Regions from separate parts of the Gilliamella sp. Nev6-6 genome, predicted to be linked through region 1. Evidence: riboswitches for the same ligand, from Rfam matches in the RefSeq annotation. Region 1 holds a riboswitch; the other holds the start of a gene.
The links. Region 1 has a riboswitch for preQ1 ahead of queF (preQ(1) synthase). Riboswitches for the same ligand answer to the same signal wherever they lie in the genome.

Region 1 (3,429 bases):
TCCGTCAATGCCGATAAACCAACCCAATGTGTTTCAAAAAATAGTACAGAAATCACATATGAAAATAGCAATGCGGGAAGCATCACCACAAAAATTATCTTCCTAGCTAAACTCGCTCCAAATACCCGAATAGTTAAATCGGTAGTAAGAAAGATAAATGGAAAAGTAAACGCCCCCCAAGTGGTTTGGAAACCAAAAATATCAAATGGAATTTGTACTAAATAATTGCTGGAAGCGATAACCAAAATATGAAAAAACGAAAGCCAGCTTAGAGCCTTGATTTGCTGTGCGTGAGTAAATTGGTTTATATGTTCTGAATTAGCGTTCAGGTGCATAAATTTGTCCTTTTTTAATGGGGTAAGTGAACCCAGTGTTTCAATTAATTTGAATGATTAAGGTATTTTGTTAATCCTTTATCTCGAAGAATACAGCTCGGGCATTTGCCGCATCCACCATCAACTCCGTAATAACAAGTATGAGTATGGTCGCGGACATAATCCAAATAACCTAGTTTATCAGCCATTTCCCATGTTTGAGCTTTAGTCAAATACATCAAAGGGGTAATGAGATTGAAATTATAATCCATAGCAAGATTCATCGATACATTCATTGATTTAATAAAAATATCACGACAATCAGGGTAGCCACTAAAATCGGTTTCACAAACGCCAATAATAATGTCACTAATACCGTGTTGCTTGGCATGACAACCAGCCAAAAGCAAAAACAGCATATTACGTCCATCCACAAAAGTATTAGGGTAATCGCCTTCTTTGGCTGCGGTGATTTGTTGTGAATCATCAATCAAAGCATTATTGGTCGTCTGTTTAATCACCGAGGTATCCACCACGGTTTGCTTAACGCCAAGATCTTCAACAATCCACTTGGCTTTTTCAAGTTCAATAGCATGACGTTGACCATATTGAAAGCTGATGGTTTCGACGTTTTCACGACCATAATCAGCAATGGCTTGCAGTAAACAGGTAGTAGAATCCTGCCCACCAGAAAATATCACTAGTGCTTTACGAGTTTGCATTGAGAGTTTCCTGTTAGGGTAAATTGAATTAGCGATTATCGACTTTTTCAGGATAAAGATCGTGATTAGCCAAACGGCTCATCGCTATTTGTTCCCAATTAGTGCCGGCTTTACCATAATTTGCATAAGGATCGATAGAGATTCCACCGCGAGGGGTAAATTTTCCCCAGACTTCAATATATTTAGGATCCATTAGTTTAATAAGATCTTTCATAATAATATTGATGCAATCTTCGTGGTAATCACCATGATTACGAAAACTAAAGAGATATAGCTTGAGTGACTTACTTTCAACCATTTTAATATTAGGTACGTATGAAATATAAATCGTCGCAAAATCAGGTTGCCCAGTGATAGGACAAAGACTAGTAAATTCTGGGCAATTGAACTTAACAAAATAATCGTTAGTTGGGTGTTTATTATCGAACGTTTCGAGTATTTCAGGACAATAGGTTGTAGGATAGCGAACAGATTGATCGCCAAGTAGTGTAACTTTATTCATAATTTTCCTTAGTTTTTTAGCGTGGGAGGTTCACGAACCACGTAACAAAGCACACACCATACTCTTTTTAAATAAAAATGTCTAGTTATAAGCGCTTTATCCTAACTTAGATGATTGAAAATATAAATATAATAACCCACATGGAGCAAACACCCAACTAAAAGCAAAGCATATTACCATTGTAAAGAATTTAGTAACGAGCCATGTTTCTGTACTTACAATGAAAGTATTATCACCAACGATATAACTAATAACATTTTCATAAACAAATCGAGAATATGGATATAAACCCCATAATATTAAAAGAGCTATCCCTGTATATATGCTTTCAGGCATTTTAAATTTGAATATCAGGGTACATAAAGGAGGAAGAGTAATTATAAAACTAAATAAATATTGTCGTATTAAATACCTTGCCGATAAACCGCCGAATGCTTTCTTCCAAAAGCTAGCCATTAAAATAACCTTATCCATTGTATTGAAAATGCTGAATATTTTATATTCTATTTTCATATATGTAAATATATTGAACATATTCAACGCTAAATCAGTGACAGTAAATAAGGAGTTAATTATGCTTGAATTCACATCCTTATTTAGCTTGAATTTCTTTATAAAATTCAGCTAATTTAGTTTTAGCTTCTCTCAACTCTTTTTGAGCTTCACTTAATTTTAGCTTTTGTTTAGCTATTTTTTGGGAGTCTCTTTTTGCTTGCGCTTTAGCTAAAGCTTGCTCTTTTTCGGCAACTTTTTTAGTCTTTTCAATTACTTTTTCGGTGTATTTAGCTTTTAAATCATCATCATTACAATATGTATTGATATCATGTAATGCTTTTTCAAGCCCTTGAGCTTGGTGCAAGTTACCCGCCTTTTTTGCCTTATCAATTTGTTTTTCCATAATGTGTTTTTTGCTAAAACAAGTTACACCTTGATATTCGTCATGATTTGCTGCATAAATATTAGGTATAAAAGCGATAGCTGTTAATACTAAAAAAATTAACTTACAAATTGATCTTATTGTTAATTTCATATCGATCTTCTTCCCCTTTTTAAATTATTTTCTTAATTGAACACAATCAACTTTATGATCTTTGCCTTTAGTTAGGATAAGGCTGGCTCTTTCCCTTGTTGGTAGGATGTTTTCTATTAAATTCAATTCATTAATTTCATGCCAAAGACGGTTTGCGATGTTAAGCGCTTCTTGCTCTGGCAATTTTGAGTAATGATTAAAATAAGAATTGGGATCGCTAAATGCTCCTGCTCTAAATTTTAAAAAACGATTGACATACCAATTGTGTAGCAACGAAACATCGGCATCAACATAAATTGAGAAATCAACATAATCAGAAACAAAAACACGATTATTGGCTTGTGCATAATTTACAGCGCCTTGTAACACATTTAATCCCTCAAGAATTAAAATATCAGGGCTATCGAGAATAATTTGTTCATTTTGAACAATATCATAAACTAAATGAGAATAAACGGGGGCTTTAACCTGTGCTTGGCCAGACTTAATATCAGCAACAAAATTGATCAGTTTTTTAATATCATAAGATTGCGGAAAGCCTTTTTTATTCATTATTCCACGTTCTTCAAGGCATTTATTGGGGTATAAAAAACCATCAGTTGTCACCAAAGCCACTTTGCGATGCTCAGGCCAACGAGATAATAATGCTTGCAATACACGAGCTGTAGTACTTTTCCCCACAGCAACGCTTCCTGCTATACCAATGATATAAGGAATTTTTTGGCTTTTGCCTAAAAATTTAGATAAAACAGCCTGCCGACTAAAACTATTACTAATGTAATAATTAAGCAATCTGGATAAAGGTAGATAGATATCACTTACTTCATCCATTGACAGATCTTCATTAATGCCTTGTAGAGA
Region 2 (3,429 bases), on a different contig from region 1:
ACCTAACTAATTATAATAAAATGACCAATATAATACCGACAAAGTCGATAATTGTCACTGATTGCATAAGTGGCTCGATGGTTTTTGCTTAAAGAAAAAGTGAAAAATTTAAGTAAAATCGATATTCTACTTTATGATTTATTATAAATAACCCTATTTGATTATTTGTCAGTATATTTAGGGTGTTAAAAAACTTCAGTAAAATCAATGGCTTTTCTGAATGATTTTTAAACGAAAAAATAAATTTATTTTATGGATTATGTGTTTGGAGAGCATTGGTGATTATCAATAACCCTTTTTACTAGCAAAGCTTAAAGAATCGAAATAAAGCCACTTCATACCAACAAAAATCACTAAAGAATGGAGCAAAATGAAGTTATTTTATTAATTTAAGCAAATAGTGACTTATCTAATTAACTTTCATTATCTTTTTATTTAAAATTTTCTATTCAATCTCATTCTCCAATATTTAACGAGTTAGATTAAAAAAATAGACACTATTCAATATCTGCAAGTTTATGACTTTGTATATTCAATAACCATTTATTATCTAATCGATTTTCGTTAATTTTTCCCAGTAGTTTTATGGTATCAAATATATTGAATGCGCCATCTTTTTCACAAGGTGAAAGATAATAGCGTTTTGCCTGTATCTGAGTTTCGATATATTGGCAAAAAGCAATAAAATCACGGTGGTTTTCGGTAACAATTCGCACTTCATTGGCTGTTGGTTGGGCTATTTTTTGATAGTGCGACTGGTAGCAAAATTTAGGACTGAGGGCAATATAATCAATAAGTGCATCGACTTTGCCAAGGCCGTTACTTTCAATGGCAATAAAGTAACCAGCATTTTTTAATGACAACAGTAGCTGTGGTAACGCTTTAATCCTAGTGGGTTCACCGCCTGTAATAATAATGTTTTTACTTTTGTATTCGCTTACTTTTGCTATTAATGCCTCTAAGGTAAATCGAGTAAATTGGCGAAAGTTAGTATCACACCAAGCACAATTTAAATTACAGCCTGCAAAGCGGATAAAAATAGCAGGCATTCCCGTATTATAACCTTCGCCTTGTAAAGATTCGAAGATTTCAACTATGCGAAATTCGATCATTTTGGGCTCCGATAATATTCACAATATGAAGTTGGTGTTTCCCATAATTTGATCATCGAAACAGGCAAATATTTAGATAAGCAATCAAAAATAAACTTACTCATCCCTTCCGCCGTAGTACGACAAGGAAAAGCAAAAACTTTGCGCTGCGTCTGCAACAAAAGCTCGGCTATTTGGCATTCATTGGCATTATCTTGATGATAAAGAAAAGCATGATCAATCGGATCGACAATGTATTGTTTAACAATTGCCTTCAAATCCGCATAATCCATAACCATATCTTTGCTTGAACCACTATCAACAAGCTCTCCGCTTATTTCGACCAACAAACGGTAGGTGTGACCATGAAGGTTATGACATTTCCCATTATGCCCATCTAACATATGACAAGCATCAAATTGAAACTCTTTGGCTATTTTGAACATATTACATTCCTAGTTTTTTTACGTGGGATGGGTTACGAACCACGGTTAGCTCGCCTAACAAAATAAAGGTGTTAATATAATGGATAAAAGTTAATTTGTCATCTTTCAACACTGGTTGAACGTGTATTTATATATTGCAAACAACTTTATTTTCACGCTAATTAAGTTTTTTAAATACTCGCTAATTTTACTGTACAAATTTTATAAAAAATATTTTAAATTTGCTCTTGAAATTTAGGTTGCAACACTCATTTAGATATCATGCAAATGGGTTGAATGTATACACGTTTAACTCAAATCTATTGCTCAGGAGATAAATACGATGAGGTTAGATAAATTAACAAACAAGTTTCAACAAGCTTTAGCTGATGCGCAGTCAATGGCATTAGGTAAAGACAATCAATATATAGAGCCTGTGCATGTCCTATCAGCCATGCTTAATCAAGAAGGCAGCAGTGTAGCGCCATTGTTGGCTTCAGCTGGTGCAAATGTAGCTATTTTACAACAAGAATTAACTCAGGTGATTGATCGATTACCGCAAGTTCAGGGTGTGGGTGGCGAGGTTATTCCATCACAAGAGTTTGTCCGTACACTTAATCTGTGCGATAAATTATCGCAAAAAAATGGTGACAGTTATATATCATCAGAGCTCTTTATCTTAGCTGCTTTAGAAGATAAAGGGAGCCTAAGTGATATTCTTAAAAAATCAGGTGTCAATAAAGACAAGTTTAGCCAAGCCGTCAATCAAGTAAGAGGTAGTGATAACGTGAATGATCCTAATGCAGAAGATCAACGCGGTGCGTTGAAAAAATATACCATTGATTTAACACAACGGGCAGAACAAGGCAAACTTGATCCTGTTATTGGGCGTGATGAAGAAATTCGTCGAACTATTCAGGTATTACAACGTCGTACTAAAAATAATCCCGTATTAATTGGTGAGCCAGGTGTAGGTAAAACCGCTATTGTTGAAGGATTAGCACAACGTATCGTTAACCGTGAAGTACCTGAAGGATTGCGTAATAAACGCGTTTTATCATTAGATATGGGTGCCTTGATTGCAGGTGCAAAATATCGTGGCGAATTTGAAGAACGCTTAAAGGCCGTACTTAAAGATTTAGCGAAAGAAGAAGGCCGTATTATATTATTTATTGACGAAATCCATACCATGGTTGGTGCAGGGAAAAGCGATGGTGCAATGGATGCTGGTAATATGTTAAAACCAGCACTGGCTCGAGGGGAATTACATTGCGTTGGTGCAACAACGTTAGACGAATATCGCCAATATATTGAAAAAGATCCTGCGTTAGAGCGTCGTTTTCAAAAAGTGTATGTTGCCGAGCCAACTGTTGAAGATACGATTGCTATTTTGCGAGGATTAAAAGAACGTTACGAATTGCATCATCATGTGCAAATTACCGATCCAGCCATTGTCGCTGCGGCAACGTTATCGCATCGTTATATTTCTGATCGCATGTTACCTGACAAAGCGATTGATTTAATTGATGAAGCGGCATCAAGTATTCGTATGCAAATGGATTCAAAACCAGAATCTTTAGATCGACTTGAAAGACGTATTATTCAACTCAAACTTGAGCAACAAGCGCTTAAAAAAGAGTCTGACGATGCTAGTAAAAAACGTCTTGAGATGCTAAATGATGAACTTGCTGAAAAAGAAAAAGAATATGCATCACTTGAAGAAGAATGGAAGTCAGAAAAAGCGGCTGTTTCGGGTACGCAAAGCATTAAAGCTGAACTTGAAAAAGCGCGTACTGAAATAGAGCAAGCACGTCGCGCTGGTGATCTGAATAAAATGTCTGAATTACAATACGGTAAAATTCCAGAACTCGAAAAGAAACTTGCTTCAGCAACACAGTTAGAAGGCAAAACAA

Region 2: it holds a riboswitch for preQ1, as region 1 does, so the genes downstream of both, queD (6-carboxytetrahydropterin synthase QueD) here and queF (preQ(1) synthase) in region 1, are expected to answer to the same signal.

Annotation. Positions count from the first base shown of each region.
Region 1 is NZ_LZHP01000079.1:20,023-23,451, forward strand. Features, by position in the region: gene A9G42_RS09435 (7-cyano-7-deazaguanine/7-aminomethyl-7-deazaguanine transporter) at 1-308, opposite strand, end outside; gene queC (7-cyano-7-deazaguanine synthase QueC) at 380-1,036, opposite strand; gene queF (preQ(1) synthase) at 1,065-1,538, opposite strand; PreQ1 riboswitch class I at 1,541-1,585, opposite strand; gene A9G42_RS09455 (DUF1090 domain-containing protein) at 2,131-2,568, opposite strand; gene coaA (type I pantothenate kinase) at 2,593-3,429, opposite strand, start outside.
Region 2 is NZ_LZHP01000091.1:6,433-9,861, forward strand. Features, by position in the region: gene A9G42_RS11355 (7-carboxy-7-deazaguanine synthase QueE) at 498-1,112, opposite strand; gene queD (6-carboxytetrahydropterin synthase QueD) at 1,109-1,537, opposite strand; PreQ1 riboswitch class I at 1,541-1,586, opposite strand; gene clpB (ATP-dependent chaperone ClpB) at 1,860-3,429, shown strand, end outside.